DNA from 2 places in the Pseudomonas sp. Irchel s3a10 genome. Region 2 is predicted to be linked to the other one. Evidence: predicted binding sites of a transcription regulator. Region 2 holds the regulator's gene; the other holds the start of a gene.

Evidence for each region. Region 2 encodes FliA, which starts transcription of late flagellar genes. Its sites were predicted from a motif close to CTAAAGTTTNNNNNNNNNNNGCCGNTAA; they were not measured.
Region 1: CKW11_RS27065 (methyl-accepting chemotaxis protein) is a predicted target of FliA. The motif match lies at 4,164-4,191, and genes of this name have one in related genera.

Annotation. Positions count from the first base shown of each region.
Region 1 is NZ_FYDR01000018.1:19,957-27,480, reverse strand. Features, by position in the region: gene CKW11_RS27080 (TonB-dependent siderophore receptor) at 1-2,407, opposite strand, end outside; gene CKW11_RS27075 (FecR domain-containing protein) at 2,494-3,495, opposite strand; gene CKW11_RS27070 (sigma-70 family RNA polymerase sigma factor) at 3,495-3,995, opposite strand; gene CKW11_RS27065 (methyl-accepting chemotaxis protein) at 4,307-6,187, shown strand; gene CKW11_RS27060 (SRPBCC family protein) at 6,334-6,801, opposite strand; gene CKW11_RS27055 (non-ribosomal peptide synthetase) at 6,823-7,524, opposite strand, start outside.
Region 2 is NZ_FYDR01000008.1:104,696-112,219, forward strand. Features, by position in the region: gene flhF (flagellar biosynthesis protein FlhF) at 1-889, shown strand, start outside; gene fleN (flagellar synthesis regulator FleN) at 1,003-1,833, shown strand; gene fliA (RNA polymerase sigma factor FliA) at 1,830-2,570, shown strand; gene CKW11_RS21995 (chemotaxis response regulator CheY) at 2,738-3,109, shown strand; gene CKW11_RS22000 (protein phosphatase CheZ) at 3,127-3,915, shown strand; gene CKW11_RS22005 (chemotaxis protein CheA) at 3,970-6,246, shown strand; gene CKW11_RS22010 (chemotaxis response regulator protein-glutamate methylesterase) at 6,296-7,432, shown strand; gene CKW11_RS22015 (flagellar motor protein) at 7,432-7,524, shown strand, end outside.

The DNA.
Region 1 (7,524 bases), on a different contig from region 2:
TCAGGTTGTTCGCATTAAAGCGCACGTCGACGCCCTTCAAGCCGAGCTTGCCCAGGTCATAACCGATCGAGGCGTCGAACAAGGTGTAGGAAGGCACCTTCAGCGTGTTTTCCGCGTCCGCCCAGCTATAACCGACATAACGCACACCACCGCCCAGACGCAGGCCATCGAGTACCGCGCTGTCGAACTTGTAGTCGGCCCACAACGAGGCCATGTGCCGCGGCGCCTGAGTTGGCGAGTTGCCTTTGTTCTCGATCACGTCGGTCGGAGTGCTCAAGGTGCTGACCATCGACTTCGAGTACTCGATATCGGTGAAGGTGTAGCTGCCGAGCACTTTCAGGTTGTCGGTCAACTGCATGTGCGCTTCCAGCTCCAGACCTTGCGAGCGCACAGCGCCGACTGCTCGGTAGAAGTTTTCCTGTGGCAACTTGGTCGCGAGGTTCTCCTGATCAATGCGGAACAGCGAGGCGGTGAACAGATTGTCGGTGCCCGGCGGCTGGTACTTCAGGCCGACTTCCCATTGCGTCCCGTCAGTTGGCGGCAGAGGATTACCGGCGCTGTCGGCATACGAGTTCGGGTTAAACGACTCGGAGTAGCTGATGTACGGCGCCAGACCGTTATCGAACAGATACAACGCGCCGGCGCGGCCGGTCAGTTTGGTACGGCGGTCGTTGATTTCGGTGCCCACTGGCCGACCCGCTTCGGCGATACGGTTCTCATCGGAGGTCTCGACCCAGTCCTGACGCAAGCCCAGCGAGAAGCGCCACTGGTCCATCTCGATCAGGTCTTGCAGGTAGACCCCGGTCTGCTCCAGGCGCCGCAGGTAACTGGTGTCGCCGTACATGTCGATCGCCGAATTGCCGTAGACCGGGTTGAACGCATTGATCGGCGCCAGACCACCACTGGTCCAGTCGACCACAGTCTTGCGCCGTTGATAATCTGCGCCCATCAACACGGTGTGCTTGGTGGCCCCGGTGAAGAATTCGGCCTGCAGCATGTTGTCGACGATGAACGCATGCAGACGTTCATCGCCGCCGGTGTAATAGCGGTTCAGTTCGTTGCTGGTTGGTGTCGTCCAGCCGTAGGCGTAGACCTGATCCATGTTCACTTTGGAGTCGAGGTAACGGAAGTTCTGCCGCGCCGTGAAGACATCGTTGAAGCGATGTTCGAACTGATAGCCGAACGATTGCTGATCCCGCGAGTAGCCATCAATCCCCGGCTCGCCCTCGAAGAAGTGCGGCGAGATGCGGTTGCCGTTGCGCTGATGAATCGTCCCGTCCGCCGGCACGCCACCGTGGTAGCCGCCATCCGGATCGTGCTGCAGATACGCCTGCAGCGTCAGCGAAGTGTCTTCAGTGAAATCAATGCTCAGGGTCGGGGCGAGGGCGAAGCGTTTTTCCTTGTTGTGGTCGAATTGTGTATCGGACTGATCCGTCAAACCGGTCAGACGATAGGCAATGCGCTTGTCATCATCGACCGGGCCACTGAAGTCAAACCCGACTCCGCGCTGACCTTGGGTACCGACCGTGGCCTGAACCTGATGATAGGCCTCGTACAACGGCTTTTTGCTGGTCAGTGCCACGAGGCCACCGGGCGAACTGCGGCCGTACAACACTGACGATGGACCTTTGAGAATATCCACGCGCTCAAGAAAATACGGATCGACCTGCATGGTGCTGTAGGTGCCGCTGTCGCCCATCGACTTGAGGCCGTCGAGGTAAATATTGTCCACCGAACCATCGTTGAAGCCGCGCATCGCCACATAGTCGTAGCGATGGGTTGCCCCGTAAGGGTTGGTCAGCACGCCGGGGGTATAGCGCATCGCCTGAGAGACGGTCTGTGAACCTTGGTCGTCCATTTGCTCGCGGGTGACCACGGACACGCTTTGCGAAGTTTCCAGCAACGCAGTACTGGTCTTGGTCGCGATCTGGCTGTGGGTGGCGTTGTAGCCTTCCATACTGCCGAGTGCGTTGCCGAGGGCGAAACCTTTGATATCGGTGGCTGGCAGAGCCAGCGCATCGGTTTCACTGACTGGACGCAGGACGTAGCTGCTGCCGTCCTGGCTGACCGCTTCCAGACCCGAACCGCTGAGCAAATGGCTCAACGCCTGATCGGTTGAATATTCGCCCTGTACGCCCGGAGACTGTTGTCCCTGCGTTTGCTGTGGGGTCATCGACAAGGTAATGCCCGCCTGACGGGCAAACTGGTTCAGCGCCTCGCCCAGTGGGCCGGCGGCGATGCTGTAGCGATGACTGCTCGCCTCACTGACATTGGCGGCGAGGCTCAGGCCGGGCAGCACACCGGCACCCAGAACGGTGGACAGCAGGGCGGCGCGAACTGCGTGGCGCAGCAGGCCCGATTCGGCAGTGAAATTCAGCGGTTTCTTACAGGTGAGGCGGACAGTCATTGTCGGTTTCCGTGGCAAGTCGCAAAGGCTGAGTTGAAGTGCTTACTGACCAAGCCGGACTCGTTGCGAAAACCCGCCAAAATAATTCAGGCCACCGGTTCCAGCGTGACCCACCAGCGAGTGCGATAACGCAATTGCACCGGCAGGGTCTGCGGCAGGATGGCCAGCAGCGTGTCGGTATCCTCCAGGCGGAACACCCCGGACAGGCGCAAGTCCGCTACCTGCGGCGCGCACGTCACAAAGCCCTGACGATAACGCCCGACTTCATTGAGGAAATCGCCCAAGCGCATGTTGCGGGTCACAATCAAACCATCGGCCCACGCACCCACGTCCATATCCAGTGGTGGTGCCGGGCGCACCTGATGGTGATCGATCAGATAGGTCTGCCCCGCGAGTGCCTCGACGGAGGTTGCGCCGCTGCGGATGGCGACGCTTCCGGAGCTGACGGTGAGCCGTGTGCAATCGCTGTCCTGACGCAGGATGAAGCGGGCTTTTATCGGCTCATAAATACCATGACGACTTTGCACGCGAAGTGGCCGGTTGAACGTCGCGCCTTCATCGTTACCGCCGCATGTGACGATGATTTCGCCGCGAGTGAGTTTGATCAGCCGCTGCTGCGCGGTGTAGTCCAGATCCACTGCGCTGGCAGTGTTCAGCTCGATCCGCGTGCCGTCGGGCAACTGGAACCCGCGACGCTCGCCGGTCGCCGTAGCGTAATCAGCGCGCCACTGCTGCCACACGGAGGTGTCCTTGGCCAGCCACGCCGCGGAGCTCATCAGCACCGCGCCAGACAGCAGCTTCAAGGTCTGTCGCCGTCCGAGTCCTTGCGCACTGTTTTCCAGCGTGTTCAGCGCCACGTGCGCGCCGGGCACTGCGCGCAGGTTATGGCTCAATTCCGCCTGCAGCGACTGCACGCGCTGCCAGGCCAGTTCATGTTCATGATGTTCGGCACGCCACGCGTCGCACTGATGACTCAGGCGCGCATTGCCATGGTTGTTGCGCAGCCGCAGCAACCAGTGAATGGCTTGCTTGACCACCTGTTGTTGCGGCTCGGCGCGGCGCCCGACTGAGTTGTTGTCCACACTCATCAGGCTTCGTACCGCAACATGTAACAGTGATACAGCGCATCGGCGACGTAACGTTCGACGGAGCGCAGTGACAAACCCATCTGCGCGGCGATCTGCTTGTGGGTCAAACCTTCGCACTGCGCCAGCAGAAACGCCTGACGCACTTTCGGCCGCAAGCCTTCGAGCATGCGCGCCACGCTCTCGAGCAACTCGATCACCAACGCGCGAGCTTCGGCGCTTGGGGTTTCGGCTTCGGGCAAATGGGCGATGGCTTCGAGATAGGCGCGTTCGATTTCTGCACGACGCCAGTGGTCGATCACCAGGCCACGGGCGATGGTGCGTAAAAATGCGCGAGGTGCCTTGAGTTCCAGACGTTCGCTGCGCTGCAACAGACGCACGAAGGTGTCCTGCGCCAGGTCCGCGGCATCTGCGGCATTGCCCAGCCGCGCTCGCAGCCAGGCGTTGAGCCAGCCGTGATGACTCCTGTAAAGCGCCTGCACTGCAAACTCAGGTGAGGACATGAACGCGACAGCCCGAACGTCACAAATGATAATTAGTCGCATTTTTATCAAGGGCTGAGAATTTTGCAACCTCCGCACGAATAACCGTCTTAAAAAACTGAAGGCAAACGCTCTGGCACGCCGTTCGGCGGGAATCTGACAGAAATGCCGCACATTTCCCACAACGCCCTAAGTTTTCCGCAAACGGTGCCGACAGACTGGTGAGACATGCGTGCACCAAAGTAGAGCGGCCGTCAGAACGCCGCCTGCGCTGTACATGGAATGTTGCATCCCGGAACGCATCCCCACTTTTGCATAAGAAGTCCCATGAAATGAATCTCAAGTTCAGCCATAAAATCCTGTTGGCCGCCTCGGGCGTCGTGGTCCTGGCTTTCGCTTTGTTCACCCTCTACAACGACTATCTGCAGCGCAACACCATTCGCCAGAACCTTCAGTCGTCCGTGCAGCAGGCCGGCGATCTGACCGCCAGCAGCGTGCAGAACTGGATGAGCGGGCGAATTCTGGTGCTGGAAAACCTCGCGCAAAACGTTGCCCATCAGGGCAAGGACGCCGACTTCCCGGGGCTGGTCGATCAACCGGCCTTCACCTCGAACTTCCAGTTCACCTACGTCGGCCAGGCCAATGGGGTGTTCACTCAGCGCCCTGACGCGAAGATGCCCGACGGCTACGATCCGCGTCAGCGCCCTTGGTACAAGCAAGCAGTCGTTGCTGACAAAACCATGCTGACCCCGCCGTACATGGCGGCGGTCGGTGGTCTGGTGGTGACCATCGCCATGCCGGTGAAAAAGAATGGCGAACTGCTGGGTGTGGTCGGTGGCGACCTGAGCCTGGAAACGTTGGTGAAGATCATCAACTCGGTGGACTTCGGTGGCCTTGGCCACGCGTTCCTGGTCAGCGGTGACGGCCAAGTGATCGTCAGCCCGGACAAAGATCAGGTGATGAAGAACCTCAAGGACATCTACCCGAATTCCGGCGTGCGCATCGAGAAAGGCAACCAGAACGTGGTGCTCAACGGCCAGGAACGTATCCTGTCGTTCACCCCGGTCAGCGGTTTGCCGAATGCCGACTGGTACATCGGTCTGTCGATCGATCGTGACAAGGCCTACGCCGCCCTCAGCCAGTTCCGTACTTCGGCGCTGATCGCGATGTTCGTCGCGGTCGCTGCGATTGCGCTGCTGCTGAGCCTGCTGATCAACGTCCTGATGCGTCCGCTGACCACCATGGGCCGCGCGATGCAGGACATCGCCCAGGGTGAAGGCGACCTGACCCGGCGTCTGGTCGTGGAAGGCAAGGATGAGTTCGCCGAACTGGGCAGCTCGTTCAACCAGTTCGTCGAGCGCATTCACGCGTCGATTTCCGAAGTGTCGTCGGCCACCCGTCATGTACACGACCTGTCGCAACGGGTGATGGCGTCGTCCAACGCCTCGATCATCGGTTCCGACGAACAAAGTGCCCGCACCAACAGCGTGGCTGCCGCGATCAACCAGTTGGGCGCCGCCACTCAGGAAATCGCCCGAAATGCCGCCGATGCTTCGCAGCACGCCAGCGGCGCGAGCGAGCAGGCCGATGACGGTCGTCAGGTGGTCGAGCAGACCATTCAGGCGATGACCGAGTTGTCGCAGAAGATCAGCCTGTCATGCACCCAGATCGAAACCCTGAATGCAAGCACCGACAACATCGGCCACATCCTCGATGTGATCAAAGGCATCTCGCAGCAGACCAACCTGCTGGCGCTCAACGCGGCCATCGAAGCGGCACGTGCCGGTGAAGCCGGACGCGGTTTTGCGGTGGTGGCGGACGAAGTGCGCAACCTCGCCCATCGCACTCAGGAATCGGCGGAAGAGATCCACAAGATGATCACCTCCTTGCAGGTCGGTTCGCGTGAAGCGGTGACCACCATGAACGCCAGTCAGGCGTCCAGCGAAGAAAGCGTTGAAGTGGCCAACCAGGCCGGCCTGCGCCTGGTCAGCGTGACCCAGCGCATCGGCGAAATCGACGGCATGAACCAGTCGGTGGCCGCTGCAACCGAAGAGCAGACGGCGGTGGTGGAAACCCTCAACGTCGACGTCAACCAGATCAACCTGCTGAACCAGCAGAGCGTGGCCAACCTCAATGAAACATTGAAGGATTGCGATGCGCTGTCGCAGCAGGCGAACCGGTTGAAGCAGTTGGTCGACAGCTTCAAGATCTGATCGCCAGACGGAAGACCGCGTTATCGTTCTTCGCGAGCAAGCCCGCTCCCACAAATTGACCGCGTTCCTACAGAAGGAATGCAATCAAAATGTGGGAGCGGGCTTGCTCGCGAAGGCGGTCTGACAATCACCGCAAATCCGAAGCCTTACACAAACAGCTTCAACACATTCCCCATCGCATCATCGGCAAACCCCTGAACGAAATCCTTGAACCCCGGGAGTGCCTCGTCACCTCCGCTGGCCGGCTCTGCAATGATCGTCCAGGTCGCCCGCGACTTCCCCGCCCCCAGTGATTCCACATTCATCGCCGCCCACAAATTCGCCACACCCAAGGTGTTGTAGATCGTGGTCCAGGTCATGGCGCGCGCCTGCTCATCGCGGGAGTTGAGTTGTTCGACCACCACATTGCCGTCCTTGAAGAATTTCTTGCGCAGCGACGACACGCCGTCGCCGGTCATTTCGATGTGCGACAGCGCCGGAATAAAGCGGTCGAAGCCTGCGAAATTGCCGACCACCGCCCAGACCTGCGCCGCGTCCGCCGGCACCTCCACCGAAGACACAACGTGGCAGCCGTGCGGGTTTTTGATCAGGGTGTCGGGTTTCAGATTGCTCATGGTGTTACTCCTTTTTGATGACTAGATGAAGTTGATCTGTTTCAGGTAATCGCAGCCGCGACGTAGCAGCGCCGGGGATTTTTCCGGGTACTGCGCGCCCATCTGCCGCACGCCGGCCTTGGCGTTGGCATGGCCGATCAGGGAGATGTCGCCGATGTCTTCCTCGAAGCCATTGAGGTAGAAACCGAGCACGCCGAACAGCGCGTTGTCGGCATCGACCCGGCCCAGTTGCTGCTGCCAGTCGGCGACGCTGACCAGCGAGAACTCGCTGCCGGTTTCGCGGAACGAGGCGACGTAGGCATCCCAACTCAGCGGCTCGGGGTTGTGCAGGTTGAACACCGCACGCTCGGTCGAATAACGGCTGGCGTGGAAGGCGATGAAGCGGGCGAGAAAGTCCACCGGCATCAGGTCGAAATTCAGCGCGAAGGCCGGCACCTGACCGAGCTGGATCGAGCCCTTGAGCATCAGCATCAAACGGTTTTTGTGCGGCTGGCAGACGCCGCTCAAACTGTTGAAACTGATGTTGCCGGGGCGATACAGGTTGACCCACACCCCGCGCTCGCGGGCCCGTTCGAGGATGCGTTCGCCGACCCATTTCGACAGGTTGTAGCCGTTGCGAATGTAGATCGGCGGCGTCGGCGCGGCGGGCAATTCGAGCACGCGGCCTTCGCTATCGACGGTGCTGGAAGCGGACAGCGTCGAGACAAAGTTGAAGACCTTTTT
Region 2 (7,524 bases):
GGAAGTGCAGCTCGGCACCCTGGCCTGGAATCAGCTGCAAGGCAGCCGTCCGGCGCAAGCCAATCTGTATCGCCGTCTGCAACGCATCGGTCTGTCCGGGCCGTTGTCGCGCGATCTGCTGGCGATGATTACTGATATCGAAGAGCCGCGTCAGGCCTGGCGCATGCTGCTTGCGCACCTGGCGCGGATGATTGCCGTACCGGAAGTCGAGCCGCTGGAAGAGGGCGGGGTGATTGCCATGGTCGGTCCGGCCGGCATGGGCAAGACCACCACCCTGGCCAAGCTGGCCGCGCGCTACGTGCTGAAATACGGCGCGCAGAATGTCGCGCTGGTGAGCATGGACAGTTTCCGTATCGGCGCCCAGGAACAACTGAAGACCTTGGGCCGCATTCTCAATGTGCCGGTGACCCACGTTGATCCGGGCCAGTCGCTGGTGCAGGCGTTGGATCCATTGCTGCGCAAACGCGTGGTGCTGATCGATACCGCCGGCTTGCAGGCCAGCGATCCGGCCCTGCGCATGCAGCTGGAAAGCCTGGCCGGGCGTGGCATCCGTTCAAAAAATTATCTGGTGCTGGCAACCACCAGCCAGAAACAGGTTCTAACCGCCGCGTACCACAGTTACAAGCGTTGCGGGCTTGCCGGCTGCATCCTGACTAAACTGGATGAGACGGCCAGTCTTGGCGAAGTATTGAGCCTGGCGATCAGTCATGAATTGCCGGTCGCGTACCTGACCGATGGCCCACGGATTCCGGATGATCTGCATCTGCCGCGCCGTCATCAACTGGTCAGCCGCGCCGTCAGCGTGCAAATGCAGGAAGAACCCAGCGAAGAAGCCATGGCTGACATGTTCGCTGATATCTACCACAGCCCGACCAAGCAGGTTGGCTGAGGTAATGAACCGTTTTTGTACCTACATCGATGGTCTGCCATGCATTGTTCCGGTTGAGAACGCGCAGCCAGTAATGTGGCCTCCGTCTATGCAAGACAAGGTAAAGAAATAACATGGGCAGCATGCATCCCGTACAGGTGATCGCGGTGACCGGCGGCAAAGGTGGCGTCGGCAAGACTAACGTGTCAGTGAACTTGTCTCTGGCGCTGGCAGAGCTTGGCCGTCGGGTCATGCTGCTGGACGCCGACCTGGGGCTGGCGAACGTCGACGTTCTGCTGGGACTGACCCCCAAACGCACTCTGGCCGACGTGATCGAAGGCCGCTGCGAACTGCGCGACGTGCTGTTGCAGGGGCCCGGCGGGATCCGCATCGTGCCGGCCGCTTCCGGCACCCAAAGCATGGTGCACCTGAGCCCGGCGCAACATGCCGGTCTGATTCAGGCCTTCAGCGACATCGGCGACAACCTCGATGTGCTGGTGATCGACACCGCTGCGGGTATTGGTGACTCGGTAGTCAGTTTTGTCCGCGCCGCGCAGGAAGTGTTGCTGGTGGTCTGCGACGAGCCGACCTCGATCACCGACGCCTACGCGCTGATCAAACTGCTCAACCGCGACTACGGCATGAACCGCTTCCGCGTCCTCGCCAACATGGCGCAGAGCCCGCAGGAAGGGCGCAACCTGTTCGCCAAGTTGACCAAGGTCACGGATCGCTTCCTCGACGTCGCCTTACAATACGTCGGTGCCGTGCCGTACGACGAAAGCGTGCGCAAGGCAGTGCAGAAGCAGCGAGCGGTCTATGAAGCCTTTCCGCGTTCCAAGTGCGCGCTGGCGTTCAAGGCGATCGCGCAGAAGGTCGATACCTGGCCGCTGCCTGCCAACCCGCGCGGTCACCTTGAGTTTTTCGTCGAGCGCCTCGTGCAGCAAACAGCAGGGCCTGTGTTATGACCGCGAGCGGTATGAACTACTACAAGAAGTCGGCACGTGACGCGCAGTACGAGTTGATCGAGCGTTACGCGCCACTGGTCAAGCGCATTGCCTATCACTTGCTGGCGCGCTTGCCGGCGAGTGTGCAGGTTGAAGACCTGATTCAGGCCGGGATGATCGGCCTGCTCGAAGTCTCGACCAAATACGACGCCAGCAAAGGCGCCAGTTTCGAAACGTACGCGGGCATTCGAATCCGCGGCGCGATGCTTGATGAAGTGCGCAAAGGGGATTGGGCACCACGCTCGGTTCACCGCAACACCCGTATGGTCAGCGACGCAATTCGCTCAATTGAAGCTAAAACCGGACGTGATGCTAAAGATCACGAGGTTGCGGCCGAACTCCAATTGAGTCTCGACGATTACTACGGGATTTTGAATGACACGCTGGGCAGCCGGCTGTTCAGTTTCGACGACCTGTTGCAGGACGGCGAACACGAAGGGCTGCACGAGGATGGCGCCAGTGCTCATCTTGAGCCGTCACGCGATCTGGAAGATGAACGCTTCCAGGCGGCGCTGGCGGATGCGATTGCCAATTTGCCGGAGCGTGAGCGACTGGTGTTGGCGCTGTACTACGACGAAGAGCTGAACCTCAAGGAAATCGGTGAAGTCCTTGGCGTCAGTGAATCGCGGGTCAGCCAGTTACACAGCCAGTGCGCGGCCCGTTTGCGGGGGCGTTTGGGGGAGTGGCGAGCGCGCTGAAGGCAGTGTGGGGACACTGCGAACGAGGCTGGTGCGGTGATGAACGGCACCGGTCTTGCTCTGTTGTGCTCCAGACAGTCATCGAGTGCTTTGCCGGATTGATTGAAGTGGCGCGTCCAGGTGCTGGGCGCGTTTAAGACTGCTTGGAGGTCGAATTGAACAAAGACATGAAAATCCTCATCGTTGATGACTTCTCAACGATGCGGCGGATCATCAAGAACCTGCTGCGCGATCTTGGGTTCACCAATACCGTCGAGGCCGACGATGGCACTACCGCCATTCCGGTACTCAACAGCGGAAGCATCGACTTTCTGGTAACGGACTGGAACATGCCGGGCATGACCGGTATCGACTTGCTGCGCCACGTACGTGCCGATGAAAAACTCAAGCATCTGCCCGTGCTGATGGTGACCGCTGAAGCCAAGCGCGAGCAAATCATCGAGGCCGCTCAGGCCGGTGTGAACGGCTACGTGGTCAAACCTTTCACGGCTCAGGCGTTGAAAGACAAAATCGAGAAGATTTTCGAACGCATCGGCTGATGACGCGCGGGGGAGCTATGGAGCATAACGAATCTTCACAGGGCGATTTCGAGTCGACCCTGAAAAAACACGCGGTCGAACTGGTCGAGAGCCTTGAAAAAGGCAGGTTCGGCGACGCTGTGCAACTGATCCATGAGCTCAATCAGACCCGTGACCGCGGCCTGTATCAGGAAGTGGGCAAGCTCACACGCGAACTGCACAGTGCGATCGTCAATTTCCAGATCGATCCGCACATGCCGCAGGCCGAGGAAGTGTCGCAAATCACCGACGCCACCGAACGCCTGGGCTATGTGGTCAAGCTGACCGAAGCCGCGGCCAACCGCACCATGGATCTGGTGGAAAGCGCCACCCCGGTGGTCAATGGCCTGGCTGAAGAAGCCCAGGCCCTGAGCACCGATTGGGGCCGCTTCATGCGTCGTGAAGTCGGGGCTGAAGAGTTCCGCGAACTGGCGCGCCGGGTCGACGGTTTTCTGTCACGCAGCAGCACGGACAACCGTGCGGTGTCGAGCAACCTCAACGACATCCTGCTGGCTCAGGATTACCAGGACCTCACAGGTCAGGTGATCAAGCGTGTGACCCAACTGGTCACCGAAGTCGAAAGCAATTTGCTCAAACTCGTCCTCATGGCCAGTCAGGTTGACCGCTTTGCGGGCATCGAACACGACCGTGCCGCGATGCTTGCAGAAAAAGATCCACAAAAACATCTCTCGCAGGGTGAAGGTCCGCAGATTCATGCCGATAAACGAGAAGACGTTGTGTCCGGTCAGGACGATGTGGACGATTTGTTATCCAGCCTCGGATTCTAGAGTTTTGGAATTTTAGGTTTTTTGGGTTTTTAGACCTGTAGGAGCACCCCATTAATGAGCTTCGGCGCCGATGAAGAGATCCTTCAGGATTTCCTGGTTGAGGCCGGCGAGATTCTTGAGCAACTGTCCGAGCAACTGGTCGAGCTGGAAAGCCGCCCGGATGACGCAGATCTGCTCAACGCAATTTTTCGCGGTTTCCACACTGTAAAAGGGGGCGCCGGCTTCCTTCAGCTCAACGAGCTGGTGGAGTGCTGTCACATCGCCGAAAACGTGTTCGACATCCTGCGCAAGGGTGAGCGTCGCGTTGATGCAGAACTGATGGACGTGGTGCTTGAGGCACTGGACGCGGTGAACAGCATGTTCAGCGAAGTCCGTGAACGTGCGCCGATCACTGCTGCAACCCCGGAACTGCTGGCCGCGCTGGCGCGTCTGGCCGAACCGCAAACGGCCGACGAAGCACCGGCTTCGCCAGTGGCCGAGATGATCGAAGAACTGGTCGTCGAAGGCGATTCGAGCGATTCGGGCGACATCACCGATAACGAATTTGAACAGCTGCTGGATTCGCTGAACGCCGTCAAGGCCGAAGCCGAAGCCCCGGCTGCTGCTGCACCTGCGCCGGCTGCCGATGCCAGCGATGAAATTACCGACGCCGAATTCGAGTCGTTGCTCGATCAGTTGCACGGCAAAGGCCAGTTCGCGGCGGACGCCGTGGCACCGGCAGCGGCCGCTCCGGCGGCACCGGCGGCGGGCGACAGCTCGGACATCACCGACGACGAATTCGAAGCACTGCTCGATCAGTTGCACGGCAAGGGCAACTTTGCCGTTGAAGCGCTGGAGTCGGCGATCGCCTCGGCACCGGTTGCGCCTGCCGCACCGGCGGCCGCCGCTGCCGGCAGCGATCTGATCAGCGATCACGAATTCGAATCGCTGCTCGACGAGTTGCACGGCAAAGGCAAGTTCACCGACGTTGGCGCCGCTGCTGCAGGCACCGCGTCGACTGTGGCCGCGCCTGCCGCCAAGGCTGCTGCCGCTCCGGCTGCTGCGCCGAAGGCTGCTCCCAAGCCTGAGCCGAAAGCCGAAGCGCCAAAACCTGCTGCCGCTGCTGCACCGGCGCCGGCCCGCGCCGCAGCTGCTCCGCCGCCGGAAAAACCGGCGAGCGAAGCCGAGACCACCGTGCGGGTCGATACCGCACGTCTCGACGAAATCATGAACATGGTTGGCGAGCTGGTGCTGGTGCGTAACCGCCTGGTGCGCCTGGGTCTCAACAGCGGCGACGAAGCCATGTCCAAGGCCGTGTCGAACCTCGACGTGGTCACGGCTGACTTGCAGACCGCGGTGATGAAGACCCGGATGCAGCCGATCAAGAAGGTCTTCGGGCGCTTCCCGCGTCTGGTTCGTGACCTCGCGCGTCAGCTCAAGAAAGAGATCAACCTGGAACTGGTGGGTGAAGAAACCGACCTCGACAAAAACCTTGTCGAGGCCCTGGCCGACCCGTTGGTCCACTTGGTGCGCAACGCGGTCGACCACGGCATCGAGTCGCCGGAAGAACGCGAAGCTTCGGGCAAGGCCCGTGGTGGTCGTGTGGTACTGGCCGCCGAGCAGGAAGGTGACCACATCCTGTTGTCGATCTCCGACGACGGCAAGGGCATGGACCCGAACGTCCTGCGTTCGATCGCGGTAAAACGCGGTGTGATGGACAAGGACGCGGCCGATCGCCTGAGCGATACCGAGTGCTACAACCTGATCTTCGCCCCGGGTTTCTCGACCAAGACCGAGATCTCCGACGTGTCCGGCCGCGGTGTCGGCATGGACGTGGTGAAGACCAAGATTTCCCAGCTCAACGGTTCGATCAACATCTACTCGACCAAGGGCCAGGGTTCGAAGATCGTCATCAAGGTGCCGCTGACCCTCGCGATCATGCCGACCCTGATGGTGATGCTCGGCAATCAGGCGTTTGCGTTCCCGTTGGTCAACGTCAACGAAATCTTCCACCTCGACCTGTCGACCACCAACGTGGTGGATGGCCAGGAAGTGGTGATCGTGCGGGACAAGGCGCTGCCATTGTTCTACCTCAAGCGCTGGCTGGTCAGCTCCGCCGCTCACGAAGAGCAGCGCGAAGGCCATGTGGTGATCCTTTCGGTGGGCACCCAGCGGATCGGCTTCGTCGTCGATCAACTGGTCGGCCAGGAAGAAGTGGTCATCAAGCCATTGGGCAAAATGCTGCAGGGCACTCCGGGCATGTCCGGCGCCACCATCACCGGTGACGGCCGCATCGCGCTGATCCTTGATGTTCCAAGCATGCTCAAGCGTTACGCGACGAAGCGTATTTGAATCCGGGGCGGCGGGGCGACGACGTCCCGCTGCACCTAATGGAGTGTTTATGGCAGTCAAAGTCCTGGTGGTGGACGATTCGGGTTTTTTCCGCCGCCGCGTCTCGGAAATTCTTTCAGCGGATCCGAGCATCCAGGTGGTCGGCACGGCCACCAACGGTAAAGAGGCGATCGATCAGGCCCTGGCGCTCAAGCCGGACGTGATCACCATGGACTACGAGATGCCGATGATGGATGGCATCACGGCGGTGCGGCACATCATGCAGCGCTGCCCGACCCCGGTGTTGATGTTCTCCTCGCTGACGCACGAAGGCGCCCGGGTCACCCTGGATGCGCTGGACGCCGGCGCGGTGGATTTCCTGCCGAAGAATTTCGAAGACATCTCGCGCAATCCCGAGAAGGTCAAGCAACTGCTGTGCGAGAAGGTCCACAGCATCTCGCGCAGTAACCGTCGTTTCAGTGCCTACAGTGCGCCGGCTCCGGCCGCTGCACCGACGCCTGCGCCAGCCCCGGCGGCATCGAGCTTCAGCAGCCACAGCGCTGCTGCTCCAACGCGTCCGGCGCCTGCTCCAGCACCTGCACGTGCGCCGGCTGCCAGCGCGTCGTCGCCGGCACCGAAACGCAAAGCCTACAAACTGGTTGCCATCGGTACCTCGACCGGCGGCCCGGTTGCCCTGCAACGGGTGCTGACCCAGTTGCCGGCGAACTTCCCGGCGCCGATCGTGCTGATCCAGCACATGCCGGCGGCGTTCACCAAGGCGTTTGCCGAGCGCCTGGACAAGCTGTGCCGCATCAGCGTCAAGGAAGCCGAGGATGGTGACATCCTGCGTCCGGGCCTGGCGCTGCTGGCCCCGGGTGGCAAGCAGATGATGATCGACGGCCGTGGCGCGGTGAAGATTCTGCCGGGCGACGAGCGTTTGAACTACAAGCCGTGCGTGGACATCACCTTCGGTTCCGCGGCCAAGTCCTACGGTGACAAAGTTCTGGCGGTCGTTCTGACCGGCATGGGCGCCGACGGCCGTGAAGGCGCGCGTCTGCTCAAGCAGGGCGGCAGCTCGGTATGGGCCCAAGACGAAGCAAGCTGCGTGATCTACGGCATGCCGATGGCCATCGTCAAAGCCGATCTGGCTGACGCGGTCTACGGCCTGGACGACATCGGCAAGCACATCGTCGAGGCGTGTATCTGATGGATGTTTTAAGCCTTATCGGGATCATCATGGCGTTCGTCGCCATCATCGGCGGCAACTACCTTGAAGGCGGTCACCTCGGCGCGCTGGCC